2 regions of the Kitasatospora sp. NPDC088264 genome follow, and region 1 is predicted to be linked to the other one. Evidence: riboswitches for the same ligand, from Rfam matches in the RefSeq annotation. Region 1 holds a riboswitch; the other holds the start of a gene.

Region 1 (7,780 bases):
CCCGCAGCGGCGCGGGCGGCCGGGGCCCCGGGACAGGGTGGACGACGATGACGTACAGGCGTTCGACAATGCGAGGCGGGTCCGGGCAGGGCGGGTCCAGGCGGGGCGGGTCCGGGCAGGCCAGCAGGCTCCGCGGATTCCGCGCGGCCTCGCTCGTCGCCGCGATGGCGGCCGGCTGTTCGGTGGCGACGCTGACCGCCGGCCCGTCCTGGGCGCTGCGGCGGCCCGAGCCCCGGCCGGCGGTGGACACGGCAGCCCCCACGGCGTCCCGCTCCGATCTGGAGGTGGTCCGGCTCGACCCGGACGCCGCCCCGCCCGGCGGCACCACCACCGTCCACGCCTTCATCGCCAACCGCGGCCCGGACACCACCGCCGCACCGTTCACCGTGCTGGTGACGCTGCCTCCCGGGGTCTCCCCAGTGGGCCCGTACTTCCCCGAGGACTGCGAGGTGCGGCTCAACGGCCGGCAGGTGCGCTGTGTCTTCCCGGCCGGACTGCCCCCGCTGCGCAGCGCGACCGCGCTGGTACCGGTGCGCCTCTCCCCGGACCTGCGGATCGGCAAGCTCACCGGCGGCTCGGTCTCGGTGCGCGGCGTGGACGACCCGGACGAGGGGAACAACCGGCAGCCGTTCGACATCACGGTGGTCGAGACGGCTCCCGGTTCCTGACCCGGAAGCCCCGAAGGCCCTACCGGTACACGCGGACGTAGTCGGCGGCGAAGGTGATCGGGGCGGTGCCCTGCGGCGCCGGGTGGTACTTCCCCGCGCCGACCGACAGGTTGAGGATCAGGTACGCCGACCAGTTGGCGCCGACGCCCTTGCCGTCCGAGAACACCTTGGCGCCGTTGACGTACCAGTCCACCGAGGTGGCGCCGTAATAGGTGCCGATGGTCACCCACTGGTCCTTCGCGACGGCGCCGGCGTCGGTGTAGTACTTGGGGTTGCCGGGGTTGACGTGGTTGGTCAGCTCCAGCAGGTTCGGGTTGTCGGGGTGGTACTCGAAGGAGTCGACCTCCCCGTTGCCGTTCTTCCAGGTCCAGAAGGCCGGCCAGGCGCCGGAGCCGGACGGCAGCTTGACCCGGGTCTCGGCGTAGTCGCCGGTCCTGACCTGGAAGCCCTCGCTGGAGCCCTCGGTGGTCAGGAAGCCGGTGTTCCAGGCCTGCTTGCCGTTCTCCAGCGTGGTGGTGCCGGGCGCGGCGGTGAAGGTGGCGACCCCGTTCGCGACGCTGACGTTGTTCTTGTTCAGCAGGTCGAGCTTGTTGTCGTCCGGGTTGTGGTTGCCGTACTTGTACGCGGTGCTCTTGTCGCCGACCCAGCGCGAGCCCCAGCTGATCGGGCCGTTGAACTCGTCGGACCAGGTCAGCGACTTGCCGGCGACCGGGGATGCGGGGGTGCCGGCCGACGGGCTGGCGGTGGCGCTCGGGCTGCTCGGGCTCGGGCTGCTCGTCGGGGTCGGCTTCGCGGTGGGGGTCGCCGTCGGGGTCGGGGCGGGAGTCGGGGTCGGGGCGGGAGTCGGCTTCGTGGTGGGCGTCGGGGTCGGGGGCGGAGTCGGCGCCGGGGTGCTGGAGACCACCAGCTGCTGCGAGGCCAGGTTGTGCCAGGCCCCGCCGAGGTCCTGCCAGAAGCCGAACTGGGTGTACGTCCCGGCCGGCAGGGCGCGTGCGCCGCTGGTGAAGGACAGGCCGCTCGGGCAGATCTGCACATTGGAGGCGTTGCCCGGGAAGTCGAGGTTCGCACCGGCCGCGTTCCGGACGCCCACGCCGACGGTCTTCGCGGTGAAGCAGGCCGAGGAGTGGAGGGTCAGCGAGGCGGTGGCGGCCTGGTTGGCGACCATGGTCGCCGGGGCGAGCCGGTCCTGGGTGACGGTCGGGGCGGTGGCGGCCTGGGCGCCGGAGACGGCCGGCAGGCCGAGCAGTCCGGCGCCGGTGACGGCGAGCGCTCCGGTGACGGCGAGGGCGGCGTTGCGGCCCCGGTGGGAGGGGCGGGCGTGGCGCGGCGCGCGGCGCCGGGCAGGCTGGTGCATGGCAGTGTCCTCTGCGACGCCTGCGAGGTGAGCTGTCGGATTCGGGCTGAGGCAGCCCGGCCGCCGGTGGAAGCGGCTTCACCCCTAGCCACGGCCCGCACGCGGGAGCGTACGGGCCGGGCGCTGACCTTGGTTCCCCCGCTCCCGTCCGCTGTGGTGCTCGGTTGCCGGCCGGCGGGTGGACAGGACTCGGCGTCCCGGCGGCGGGGGTCCGCGAGGGCGGACGACGGTTGCAGGCTAGGCAGGCCGTCCGTGAACGGACAACCTGCTCGGGCCGGTTGTCGCACAGGTCACAGTGGTGTCGATCAACGACGCTGCGTGGTGGATCAGTTGGGACGGATCAGCGGAGCCGTCGAGCTGCCGAACGACGAATCGGCGAATCGGCGAATCGGCGGTCCACGGGTCAAGCGAGCCAGTTGTCGACCTGGCTCTCGGCCTCCGGTGCCCAGGCGAGTTCCAGGTGGTTGAGGCCGGTGAGCAGCCGGGTGCCGCCGATCGTCGCGATGCCGGTGGTGTCCAGGGCGCTCGCGGTGAACACGATGCCGTCGCTGGGCCCCCGGTTCTCGTTGAGCACGCCCGGGATGTCGGCGGACCCGCCCGCGAGCAGATAGGTGCGCACCGACGCGGGGACGCCCGCCTGTTGCAGCGGCGCGATCAGCGAACCGGCGTCGATCGCCGCCTGGATGCCCTGGCCGGAGGTGTAGAAGCCCTGGCCGCCGTAGTAGGTGGTCCACCAGTCCTGGGCGGTGCCGTCCACCCCGTACCGGCCGTCCCAGCGGGCGAGCAGCTGGCGCTGGCCCGGGTAGCAGTCGTAGCCGCCGGTGGGCAGCACGCCGAGGCAGGGCTGCGCCGTGTAGGTGCCGTAGCAGGTCATGTAGAGGTGCGGGGACGGCGCGTTGGCGGTGCCGCCGCAGGCCGGCCAGCTCGCGAGGTCGAACGACCAGCCGTGCGCGTACACGTAGTCGAGCCCGCCGTTCGGGCCCCCGAGGGTGATCAGGCGGCGCACGTCGCCCGCGTAGGCCCGCCCCCAGGACGGGCGCACCGAGGACACGTACGCCCGGGCGGCGACCTCGCCCTTGCTCCAGGCCACCACGTCCACCTGGGGGACGCCGAGGCGGGCCCGGATCAGCGCGACGGCGTCGCCGACGGCCTGCGCCTGGAGCAGGTTGTCGCCCTGTTTGTGGGCGAAGCCGATGGCGAACACCCGGTGGCCGGTGCCGGCGAGGTACTGGGCGAGGCCGGTGGACGGGCAGGCGGAGGCACCGCAGGTGCCGCTCTCCCCCGGGTTCGCCCAGGCGCGGTCGGCGTTGTCGTTGGCGCCGTGGACCAGCAGCACGGGGGTCGGACGGCTACCGGTGTCCCAGCCGGTCGCCGAGTACAGCAGGAAGCGGCTGGAGGAGGGCTGGCCGGTGCCGCCGAAGTACGTCCGGCGGGCGCCGTCCTGGTCGCCGCGGCCGTCGGCCGGGTACTGCTCGGTACGGAAGCCGGGGGTGGTGTCGAGGTAGCGCTCGACCTTGGCCCAGCCGTTGCCGGGGGCGGGGAAGGCGGCTTCGAGGGCGAGCGGGGCGGTGGCCGCCTGGGCGGCGGTCTGGGCAGTGGCGGTCTGGGCGACGGTGGCCTGGGCGGGAGTGGGGGTGCCGAGGAGCAGCGCGGCGAGGGTGAGCAGGAGGGCGGACAACGCGGTGGGGGTGCGTCTGACGGCGGTGGGGGTGTGCCGCACGGGAGTGGGGGTGCGTCTCATGGGGGTGGACGGTAGGACCGGCCGCCGGCGGGCGCCCAGGTGCCCGCCGCACACCGCGCCGGCCTGCGCGGTGGCGGCCGGTGCCGTGGCGCACCGTCCACGGGTGCGCCCACCCGGCTCACCGGGTCGGATAAATTGGAGGTCCGACATCTTCCGCAGTGCACAAGACCGCCGTGCACGGCCCCACAGGAACGAGGTACCGCCCCACCATGACCGCGCCCCTGCCCGCCTTCGCCGGCCGCACCTACCTCTTCCGGGCCGACAACGGCGCGGCCTTCCGCAACACCTACTCGGCCGACGGCAGGCGGCTGCGCTGGGAGGGCCTCGGCGAGTCGGCGGGCCAGTGGGAGGACGTGCGGCTGCACGTCGCCGAGGTGGCGCCGGAGATCTACTTCATCAGCTGGACCGAGGAGAGCGGGATCACCGTCAGCCACGTGATGGACCTCGGCCGGCTGACGGTACGCGCCTTCTGGACGTACGAGGGCGAGGGCGGCCGGGTCGGCGAGCTGCACACCGGGACGCTGGAGCGGGTGGCCTGAGCCTCACCGCCCCCGCGCCCCCTCGCTGTCCGTCGGCTTACTCAGGCCGTCTGGGCAGACTGCCTGCTCAGACGGTCTGCTCAGACGGTCTGCTCAGGCGGCCTGGTTCGGGACCTTGAGGTGCTGGGACAGCCACTCCAGCGAGGACGGCAGCAGCGCGCTCCAGGTCTCGAAGTTGTGGCCGCCGTTCTCCAACATGCTGTAGGAGACCTTCATCGGGGACTGCACGGCGTCGACGAAGGCCTCGGTGTCGCGCCGGTAGTCGCCGTCGCCCTTCTTGGTGCCGGCCAGCAGCACGGACACCTTGGGCTGCGGCAGGTTCTTCAACCGCCACATCAGGTTGGCCTCGTCACGACGCTGCTTGCTGCCGCCGAACAGGTCGCCCGTGGTCGGGTCGTCGGCGGCGTCGTAGTAGGCGGAGAGCGCGACGGCGGTCGGAAAGACGTCCGGGTGGCGCATGGCCAGCTTGAGGGCGCAGTAGCCGCCGGTCGAGTTGCCCATGAAGGCCCAGGCCTGCGGGTCGGAGGAGACCCGGAAGCTCGCCTGGATCGCTGAAGGGACGTCCTTGGTGAAGTACGTGTCGGACTGCGCGCCGCCCGGAATGTCCTCGCACTCGGTGTCCTGCGGCAGGGCCGGCGAGGGGCGCATCAGCACCATGACGGTCGGCTGCATGTTGCCGTCCTGGAGCAACTTGAGCGCTGCGCCCGGGTAGTTGAACCGGGTGATCAGGTTCTCGGCGATCCCGGGGAAGCCGGTGCTGACGATCACCGCCGGGAACTGCCGCTGCGCGTACTCCGGTTGGAAGTACTGCGGCGGCAGGAAGACGTACCCCTCGGTGGACAGCCGGCTGGCCGCGCCGTCGATCCGCACCTTGCGGATCTCACCGGACTGGCTGGGCTCGCGGCCCATCGCGCCGCCGCCCTTGACGGAGGCGTGGCCGATCGTCTCCACGAGCAGCCGGCCGGACGCGTCCGCCTTGTTGTGGATCACCACCGGGCCGGTGTCACCGGTGCCCAGCAGGTCGTCCCAACTGCTGTAGAAGGCGAAGTAGTTGTTCGCCACCAGGCCGAGCGCGGCCAGCACCGCGAGCTGGGTGGCGAGCAGGGAGCCGATCCGGCCGAGCACCGCCTGCCAGGTCTGCTTGGCGAGTCTTGGCCACAGCCAGACCGTGCCGGCCGTCATCACGACGGCGATCAATACGGCCAGCGCCAACACCTTGTGGCTCGTCAGACCCATGTCCTACTTGCTCCCACGCCTCGAACTCCCCGCCCCCTCCGTCCAGGACATCCGAGGTGGTCACCCCGGTTCCCCCACCGGGGCGCGCGATCACCCACCCTAACGGGGCCGGGGAGGAGGAACAGATGACAGATGACAGCCGACAGATAACAGATAACAGATAACAGATAACGAAATCTGTCAGCTGTTATCTGTCACCTGTTCGCGGCCGGGCGGGCCCAGCCCTCCCGCCCGTAGAGCCGCAGCCCCGCCGTGAGTTCGCGCATGCAGCGCGCACCGAGCTCCCGCGGGGAGCCCGGGCCGGTCGTGGGCGCGTCCGAGGCGGCCCATTCCTCCAGCGCGACCCGGATCGCGGCCGTCGCCGCAGCGGCGGCCAGTCGGATCTCCAGCGGGTCGGTGCCGCCCGGGCAACGCGCCGCGAGGACCGCCCGCAGCCGCTCCTCGGAGTCGGCGTGGACGCGCTGCCACGTGCCGTCGAGGCGCGGGTCGCGCAGCAGGCTTCGCGTCCACTCCATCGCCTCGACCGCCTCCTCGTCGGGCGGGGTCAGCGAGGCGACCGCCGAGCGCTCCAGAGCCTCGCGCAGCGGCAGATCGGCCGGGGTCTCGGCGAGCTGGTCGACCCAGCGACGCCCACCGGCCGCCAGCAGCGGCGCGACGGCGTCCTCCTTGACGGAGAAGTACCGGTAGAAGGTGCGCAGCGAGATGCCGGCCGCGAGGGCGATCTCCTCGGCGGTGGTCGCCTCGGCCCCGCGCTCGGCGAAGAGTGCGGCGGCGGTACGGGCGATGTCCAGCCGGGTGGCGTCGCGGCGGCGCTGATTCAGGGTGGGGCGTCCGGTCACAGGGTCAGCGTACGCGGGCCGGTGTCACTGTGGCGCGTTGCGCCGAAGTGACACCCGGAGGACTTATTGGCACGTTATGCCATAAAGGCGTACCGTGCCTCTTGAGGTCGAGAGGCCACGAACGAACGAACGGAGTACCACCATGGAGCGCTTCAGCGGACGGAACGTCCTGATCACCGGCGGCGGCTCTGGCATCGGCCAGGCCACCGTGCACCGGATCCTCGCCGAGGGAGGGAAGGTCGTCGCCGTCGACGTCGACGAGGACGGCCTGAAGGCGACCCTGGACCGCGCGACCGCCGACGGCACCGCGGACCGCCTGGCCATCCAGGTCCTGGACATCTCGGACGAGGCGGCCGTCGTCACCGGCGTCGCGGCGGCGATCACGGACCTCGGCGGGCTGGACGCCCTGGTCAACGCGGCCGGCATCCTCCGCTCCTCGCACACCCACGAGACCAGCCTGGAGTTCTGGAACAAGCTCCTCGCGGTCAACCTGACCGGCACCTTCCTGATGACCCGCGAGGCGCTCCCCTCGCTGCTCGCGGGTGGCAGGGGCGTGGTGGTCAACTTCAGCTCCACCTCGGCGAGCTTCGCCCACCCCTACATGGCCGCGTACGCCGCGACCAAGGGCGGCATCCAGTCCTTCACCCACGCCATCGCCTCCGAGTACGCGAAGCAGGGCCTGCGTGCGGTCTGCGTCGCGCCGGGCAGCATCGACAGCGGCATGACCCACAACCCCGGGCTGCCCGCCGACGCCGATTTCAGCCTGCTCGCCAAGCTCGCCCCGGCCCTCGGCCAGGGCTTCGCGGGTCCGGAGACGGTGGCCGGGGTGATCGCGATGCTGGCCTCCGACGACGGCGCGTTCGTCACCGGCACCGAGCTCCGCATCGACGGCGGCACTCACATGTGAGCCGCCGGACGGCCGCGCGACGGCGGGGCCCCGGCCACTCCCCCCCCCCGGTGACACGGGCCCCGCCGTCGCGTCGCGGACGGCGGGGCCGGGCTCGTGACGGCAGCCGGGCTCGTGACGGCCGCCCGGGTCAGCCGAGGCCACCGTTGCGGGCCGCGGCGAGAACGGCGGCGGCGGCTCGGTCGGCGGTGTCGCCGTCCACCCGCTCGGCCGTGATCAGGACCCGGAAGTACAACGGCGCGGCGAGGTTCTTGATGACCTCGGCCGGGTCGGTGCCGGGTGGCAGCTGCTCGCCTTCGGCGCGTTCGCGGCCGTCGAGCGGGTGGCGGGGTGGATCGGCGGGTGACCGGCCCGCCCGGCCGTCAGCTGCAACCGTCAGCGCAGCGGCTTCGCCATCACGAGCTCCCGGGCGACCCCGCCGGCGAGCGGCCTGCCGGGCCCGCCGGGCTCGGTGAGCTCGGTGAGCTCGGTGAAGCCGTGCCGGCGGTAGAGCGTG
Region 2 (7,780 bases), on a different contig from region 1:
TGGCAGCGCTTCCGGTACGTCACCCTGCCCGGGCTGCGGGCCGTCTCCTCCACCGTCGTCCTGCTCGGCGTGATCTGGACGTTCAACCAGTTCAACGTCATCTTCCTGCTCTTCGGCACCGGTGCGCCCGACGCCCAACTGCTGGTCACCTGGGCCTACCGGCTCGGCTTCGGCCAGATCCCCCGGGACTACGCGCAGTCCGCCGCCTACGGCGTGATCCTGCTGTCCATCCTGATCGTCTTCACCGCCTTCTACCGGCGCTGGCTCGCCCGCAACGAGCAGGCCAACGGCTGAGGCCCCGGACCCAGTTGACCCACGAAGGCAGGTACCCCCGATGAGCACCACCACCGAACTCCCCACCCCCGCGACGACCGTGGCCCCGGCCGCCCGGCCGGCCAAGGTCCGCCGGCGCGGTGAGAGCAGCCTGCTGGCCAGGGCGCTGTCCCACGGCACCCTGATCGTGGCCGGCCTGATCGCGCTGTTCCCGGTGGCGTGGATCCTCTTCGTCTCGCTCGGCCCGGACAAGACCGACTACCTCCACCCCGGCGCGATCCTCGACAAGCTCACGCTGTCGAACTACCACCACGTGCTGTTCGACACGGACTTCTTCACCTGGTTCGGCAACGCCCTGCTGGTCTCCGGCGTCACCACCGTGTTCGGCGTCCTGGTCGCCGCCACCACCGGCTACGCCGTCTCCCGGATGCGCTTCCCCGGCCACCGGCCGCTGATGTGGTCGCTGCTGGTCACCCAGATGTTCCCGATCGCGGTGCTGATCGTGCCGATGTACACGATGCTCTCCGACCTCGGCCTGCTGGACAGCTACCTGGGCCTGATCCTGGTCTACTCGACCACCACCGTGCCGTACTGCGCGTGGCTGCTGAAGGGCTACTTCGACACCATCCCGGTGGAGATCGACGAGGCCGGCCGGGTCGACGGGCTCAGCCCGTTCGGCACCTTCTGGCGGCTGGTGCTGCCGCTCGCCCGCCCGGGTCTGGCGGTGGCCGCCTTCTACTCCTTCCTCACGTACTGGGCCGAGGTGCCGTTCGCCTCCACCTTCATGCTCAGCTCCGACAAGTACACGCTGGCCGTGGGCCTGCAGACCTTCGTCAGCGAGCACGACGCCCAGTGGAACCTGATGGCCGCGACCGCCGTGCTGATCGCGATCCCGTCGGCAGCCTTCTTCTACCTGGTGCAGCGTCACCTGGTCACCGGTCTGACCGCCGGTGCCTCCAAGTCGTAACGCTCCTCGCTCCTCTAGTCCCCAAGGGATACCGTCCATGACCCAGAACCTGGCCGACACCTCCCGGCCTGCCGCCGACGCCGCCGCCCACGAGGCGGTCACCCCGGCTCCTGCGACTGGCGGCGCGTCCAGAGGCTGGTGGCGGGACGCGGTCATCTACCAGGTGTACCCGCGCAGCTTCGCCGACTCCAACGGCGACGGCATGGGTGACCTGCCCGGCATCCGCAGCCGCCTGCCGTACCTGCGCGACCTCGGCGTGGACGCGGTCTGGCTGTCGCCGTTCTACGCCTCGCCGCAGGCGGACGCGGGCTACGACGTCGCCGACTACCGCGCCGTGGACCCGATGTTCGGCAGCCTGCTGGACGCCGACGCGCTCATCCGGGACGCCCACCAGCTGGGGCTGCGGATCATCGTCGACCTCGTCCCGAACCACTCCTCGGACCAGCACGAGTGGTTCCAGCGCGCCCTGCGCGAGGGCCCCGAGTCCCCGCTGCGCGAGCGGTACCACTTCCGCCCCGGCAAGGGCGAGAACGGCGAACTGCCGCCCAACGACTGGGAGTCCATCTTCGGCGGCCCGGCCTGGACGCGCAGCGAGAACCCGGACGGCACCCCCGGCGACTGGTACCTGCACCTGTTCGCCCCCGAGCAGCCCGACTTCAACTGGGAGAACCGGGCCGTCGCCGACGAGTTCCGCTCGATCCTGCGGTTCTGGCTCGACATGGGTGTCGACGGCTTCCGCATCGACGTCGCCCACGGCCTGGTGAAGGCCCCCGGCCTGCCCGACCTCGGCGGCTCCGACCAGCTCAAGCTGCTCGGCAACGACGTCATGCCGTTCTTCGACCAGGACGGCGTGCACGAGATCTACCGCAGCTGGCGCAAGATCCTCGACGAGTACCCGGGCCAGCGGATCGGCGTCGCCGAGGCCTGGACCCCGACCGTCCAGCGCACCGCCAACTACGTGCGCCCCGATGAGCTGCACCAGGCCTTCAACTTCCAGTACCTGGGCACCGGTTGGGACGCCGCCGCGCTGCGCGAGGTGATCGACGTCTCGCTCGACTCGATGCGCCCGGTCGACGCCCCGACCACCTGGGTGCTGTCCAACCACGACGTCACCCGGCACGCCACCCGCTTCGCCAACCCGCCCGGCCTCGGCACCCAGATCCGCACGCCCGGCGACCGCGAGCTCGGCCTGCGCCGGGCCCGCGCCGCCACCCTGCTGATGCTCGCGCTGCCCGGCTCCGCGTACATCTACCAGGGCGAGGAACTCGGTCTGCCGGACGTCACCGACCTGCCGGACGAGGTCCGCCAGGACCCGTCGTTCTTCCGCAAGGCCGGGCAGGACGGCTACCGCGACGGCTGCCGCGTCCCGATCCCGTGGTCCGGCACCGAGGCCCCGTACGGCTTCGGCCCGGTCGCCGGCGGGCCGTCCTGGCTGCCGCAGCCGGCCGAGTGGGCCGCGCTGAGCGTCGAGGCGCAGACCGGCGACCCGGCGTCCACCCTGGAGCTGTACCGCAGCGCGCTCGCCGTCCGCCGTTCCCAGGACGACCTCGGCGCCGGGACGGCCGTGGAGTGGCTGGAGGGCCCCGAGGGGACCCTGACGTTCCGCCGCGGCTCCTTCGTCTGCACCGTCAACGCCACGGACGAGCCGGTCCGGATAGCGGCGCCCGGAAAGCTGCTGCTCTCCTCGGTGGAGCTGGTGGTCGACGGCGGCGAGACGGTGCTCGCGCCGGACAGCACCGGCTGGTGGGCGGTCTGACGTGGTTGCAATAGGCTCTGGGACCGTGACTACGGCGCGACTCTCAGACATCGCGGCGCAGGCGGGGGTCAGCGAAGCCACCGTCTCCCGCGTACTCAACGGCAAGGCGAACGTCTCCGCCGCCACCCGGCAGACCGTGCTGGCGGCGCTCGACGTGCTCGGCTACGAGCGGCCGACCCGACTGCGCCAGCGCAGCGCCGGCCTGATCGGGCTGATCACGCCGGAGCTGAGCAACCCGATCTTCCCCGCACTGGCCCAGGTGATCGAGCAGGTGCTCAGCCGGCACGGGTACACCCCGGTGCTGTGCACCCAGACACCGGGCGGGTCCACCGAGGACGAACTGGTCGAGATGCTGGTCGACCGGGGCGTGGCGGGCATCGTCTTCGTCTCCGGGCTGCACGCCGACTCCACCGCCGACCACGACCGCTACGCCCGGCTGACCGGGCGAGGGGTGCCGTTCGTGCTGATCAACGGCTACAGCGAGCGGATCGACGCGCCGTTCATCTCGCCGGACGACCGGGCCGCGATGTGGATGGCCGTCCAGCACCTGGCCGAACTCGGGCACGAGCGGATCGGGCTGGCGGTCGGGCAGCGGCGGTACGTGCCGGTGCTGCGCAAGATCGAGGGCTTCACGGCGGCGATGCGCGAGGTGCTGGGACGGAGCCAGGAGGAGGCCGAGGAACTCGTCCACCACACGCTGTTCAGCGTGGAGGGCGGGCACGCGGCGGCCGGCGCGCTGCTGGACAAGGGCTGCACGGCGATCGTCTGCGGCAGCGACATGATGGCGCTCGGGGCGATCCGGGCGGTGCGGCAGCGTGGGCTGTCGGTGCCGCACGACGTCTCGGTGGTCGGCTTCGACGACTCGCCGCTGATCGCCTTCACCGAGCCGCCGCTGACCACGATCCGCCAGCCGGTCGAGGCGATGGCGACCGCGGCGGTGGACGCGCTGCTGGAGGAGGTCGGCGGAAACGCGGTCCAGCGCGGGGAGTTCATGTTCCAGCCGGAGCTGGTCATGCGCGGGTCCACGGGGGCCTGCGCGCGCTGAGGACGGTCAACGGACGGGCCCCGGAGAGCAGTTGCTCTCCGGGGCCCGTTGTGTGCCGCCAGGGTGCCGGGTCAGCCGTCAGTTGTCGGCTGTCACCCGTCGGTCGTGCTCAGACCCGGCCGGCGAAGTCCGGCGCCCAGTTGGCGACGGTCTGCAGGCGCACGCCCGAGCTCGGGTTGGCGGCCTCGACGTACTGGCCGCCGCCGATGTAGATCGCGACGTGGTAGACGCCGGAGTTCTGGCCGTTGTTGGACCAGAACAGCAGGTCGCCCGCCTGCAGGCTGTCCAGCGAGACGCGGGTGCTGGCGGCGGCCTGGTCGGCGGCGACGCGCGGGACGGAGACGCCCGCGGCGCGCAGCGCGGCCTGGGTCAGGCCGGAGCAGTCCCAGCCGCCGTTGCCGGTACCGCCGTAGACGTACGCCTGGCCGACCTTCGACTGGGCGAAGGAGACCGCGGCGGCCATGCTGCCGGTGGCGGCCGGGGTCTGAGCCGGGGTCTGAGCCTGGGCGGCCGGCTTGGAGTCCGGCTTGGTGGCCGGGGCCTGGGGCTGGGCGGCCGGCTTGGCGCTCGCGACAGCGCCGTTGGAGGTCTGGCCGGACTTCTGCGAGCGGTCGAACCAGGTGAAGTCCGAGCCGGACGTGGCCGACGAGCCGGAGCCGGACCGGTCGGCCTGAGCCGACTGCTGGGCCTGGCCGCCGTCCTTGAACGAGAGGCGCTGGCCCGGGTAGATGGAGTCCGGGCCCTCGGTCAGGGTGCCGCGGTTGAGTTCGTACAGCCGCTGCCAGCCGCCCTGGAGGTTGTGCTTGTCGGCGATCGAGGACAGCCAGTCGCCGGAGGCGACGGTGTAGTCGTCGGCCTGGGGCTGGGCGCTGTTCCGGGCCTGGCTCTGGCCCTTCTGGGCCGAGGTGCCGTTGGTGGAGTCGGCGGGGGCCTGCGCCTGGTCCTGGGCCGGTGCGGCCGGCTTGGCGGGCTTCGCGGCCGGGGCCGGGGTCTGGGTCTGCGCGGGCTTGGCGGCCGGGGCGGCCGGCTTCGCGGCGGGCTTGGTGGCGGTCGAACCGGCAGCCGAGCCGGTGGTCGAGCCGGCCGAGGTGTCGACGGCGGCCGGGGTGCCGCCCTTGGTCAGGCCGGCCTGGACCGAGCACACCGGCCAGGCGCCGGGGCCCTGCGAGGCGAGGACCTTCTCGGCGACGGCGATCTGCTGGTCCTTGGTGGCCTGGTTGGCCTGGGGGGCGTAGGCGGTGCCGCCGAAGGCGGCCCAGGTGCTGGAGGTGAACTGCAGGCCGCCGTAGAAGCCGTTGCCGGTGTTGATGCTCCAGTTGCCGGTGCTCTCGCACTGGGCGACCTTGTCCCAGGTGGCGACGGAGGCGGCGGAGGCGGTGCCGGAGGTGAGGCAGGGGATGGTGAGGCCGACGCCCGCGACGCCGACGGCGGCGATCACGCGTCGGGTACGACTGGACAGACGGGTGCCGTTGGTGGGCAGCATGAAGACGCAGTCCTCTCCCACGCCTGCGAGGTGAGCTGTCGGATTCGGGCTGGAGTTGCCCGGCCGCGCTGTGGGCGCGGCTTCACCCCTAGCCCTGGATCGTTCCGGGGAACGGTCCGGGGCGACTTACCTGTGGGTCCCCCGCTCCTGCCGTGGTGCGTTTTCGCGCTGCCAGGACATCCGACGGCAGGACTCGGCGTCGCGGATGAACTGGGTTCGTGTGGCCACGAACGGGGAGCACGTTAAGCAGACTTAAGTTCAAACTGCAAACACCTGTGACGCGCATCACGGTTTGGCGAGAACGGTCGTTCCCCTCACTTGTCATGATCGGAAATGACCGATTTCCGGCAACGCCGCGAAGGGTGCGCGCAACTGTCTGCGTTTCAGGAGGCGGGTGACGGTGGGTCGGGTCGCCTGGGGGCCCGCCCGTCGGGAGAGCGGCGTGTCCGCACTGTGGCCGTCGGGGGGTGCGTCGAGCGATGGTGAACAAATGCGGATAGAACGGACATCACACCTATTCGTCCTTTAACTCCCTTACGGGACAAGCGGGAAGGGCCCGGAACGTAGCCGTTCCGGGCCCTTCACACGTGCGGTGACCGCTACTACTGGCCGGCCGACTCCTCGGCGGCGGCGTGAGCGGCGTGAGCGGCGCGACCACCCCGGCCGGAGTGGTCGGCGTGGGTGCCCTCGGCGGCCTCCGCCGCCTCGGCCTCGGCCCGCGTCAGGGCCTCGGGGGAGGGCGCCGGCAGCGCGGCCAGGTAGGTGGAGGCGATCAGCTGGCCGACCGTCGGGTAGGCGCCCAGCGGCGCCGCGGACGGGCAGCCGGTCTCCTCGGCGGCCGTGGCGAGCAGCTCGGAGTCGGCCTCCGGCCCGATCACCAGCGGGGCCAGCGCCGGGCGCTGGGAGCCGGTCTCCTTGAGGTGGTTGACGGCCGCGGCGACCGAGCCCGGCACGTCGAGCGCGGCGGGCACGACCGGGACGGCCAGCCGGGCCGCCAGCAGGACACCGGTGATGCCGGCAGCGGCAGCGGCCTCCTCGCCGCCGACGGTGGTCAGCACGACGCCGTCCGCGGCGGTCGCGATGGCGAACAGCCGGGCCCGGTCGGCACGCGCCAGGCCGGCCTCGGACAGGCGCACGTGCACGGCCTCGGCGAGCAGCGGGTGCGGGCCGAGCACGTCGGTGACGGGGGCTCCGTACTCGGCGGCGAGGGCGTGGAGTTCGGTCAGGAATCCGTGCGGGCCGGGTACCAGCGGCACCAGGACCGGCGCGGGCAGGCCGGCCTCGGCGGCCATGGCCAGCAGTTCGGCGACGGTGCGGTCGTCGCTGTCGGCGCCCTGGGCGGCTTCGCCCGGGAGGTAGCCGACGGCGGTCTGGATGTCGCCCTGCTCGCTGCGGACGATCGACAGCAGCTCCTCGACGACCGAGCGGGACTCGGGCCCGGCGGTCGCGGGCACGGCGAGCACCAGGGCCGGGGATCCGGCCGGGATCTCGGGGCGCTCGGGGCGACGGTGGCGCCCCCGCGCACGGGAGCCTGGAGTGCGGACGGGCAGTGGCGCGCCCGGGATGGCTGCGGTGCTCATGCCGGAGATCGTAGGACATCGGCCCGTCAGGCCTGCATTCGGCTGCCGTTCGAGTTTCACGTGGTCATGGCGGGTGCGCCGCGCTCCCGTCGTGTCCGTCCGGGCGGTTTGCCCGCAATCCGGACATATCTCACCCAGCCTTCGAGCGATCACCGCTGGTTGCCCTGACGTGTCCGACGGGGCGTCGAGTTGCTTCTGTGGCGCGTGAGATGTCTCACAGCCGGGAGGTCGCCTGACGGAGGGTCACGAAGGCGCGACTCCGGGCGTCTGAAGATCAACATTCAGCGGGGAATCGCTCACGGCCGGTTATCGAGAATCTGGCGATTCACTCGGCTATGTCCGTTTACGTACCGTCAGGAGAAGGGTCCGTGAAGAGTTCAGAACTGCCGGTGAAAGGCCTCGTGCACCTGCAATGTCCCGTGCTGATGCACGTGCACAGCAGCTATCATCGCGTCAAGTGAGGCGTTGTGCCGGGCCGGTACGGGGCCGGTCCGTTCGTTCGGCGGGTGCCGGGAGCGCCGCGCTGGACGACCACTCCGGAGCTCTTCGGGAGATTTCTATGCACGACTCGCAGGACACGTACGGCTCGTACGACACCTACAACGGGATGGCGGCCGCCGACCTCAAGGGGGTTGTCTGGCAGAAGAGCCTGCACAGCAACTCCCAGGGGAACTGC

Evidence for each region. A riboswitch is a leader RNA that binds a small molecule or an ion and turns the genes downstream of it on or off. The one in region 1 is predicted to bind cyclic di-AMP.
Region 2: it holds a riboswitch for cyclic di-AMP, as region 1 does, so the genes downstream of both, AB0O82_RS23480 (transglycosylase family protein) here and AB0O82_RS00490 (glycoside hydrolase family 16 protein) in region 1, are expected to answer to the same signal.

The regions. Positions count from the first base shown of each region.
Region 1 is NZ_JBFBIR010000001.1:119,930-127,709, forward strand. It holds gene AB0O82_RS00485 (hypothetical protein) at 183-668, shown strand; gene AB0O82_RS00490 (glycoside hydrolase family 16 protein) at 688-2,022, opposite strand; cyclic di-AMP (ydaO/yuaA leader) riboswitch at 2,025-2,191, opposite strand; gene AB0O82_RS00495 (lipase) at 2,426-3,763, opposite strand; gene AB0O82_RS00500 (MoaF N-terminal domain-containing protein) at 3,973-4,302, shown strand; gene AB0O82_RS00505 (alpha/beta hydrolase-fold protein) at 4,396-5,538, opposite strand; gene AB0O82_RS00510 (TetR family transcriptional regulator) at 5,733-6,377, opposite strand; gene AB0O82_RS00515 (SDR family oxidoreductase) at 6,520-7,284, shown strand; gene AB0O82_RS00520 (GNAT family N-acetyltransferase) at 7,660-7,780, opposite strand, start outside.
Region 2 is NZ_JBFBIR010000031.1:69,999-77,778, forward strand. It holds gene AB0O82_RS23460 (sugar ABC transporter permease) at 1-294, shown strand, start outside; gene AB0O82_RS23465 (carbohydrate ABC transporter permease) at 335-1,240, shown strand; gene AB0O82_RS23470 (glycoside hydrolase family 13 protein) at 1,278-2,996, shown strand; gene AB0O82_RS23475 (LacI family DNA-binding transcriptional regulator) at 3,022-4,041, shown strand; gene AB0O82_RS23480 (transglycosylase family protein) at 4,151-5,545, opposite strand; cyclic di-AMP (ydaO/yuaA leader) riboswitch at 5,532-5,692, opposite strand; gene AB0O82_RS23485 (hypothetical protein) at 6,127-7,104, opposite strand; gene AB0O82_RS23490 (DUF397 domain-containing protein) at 7,664-7,780, shown strand, end outside.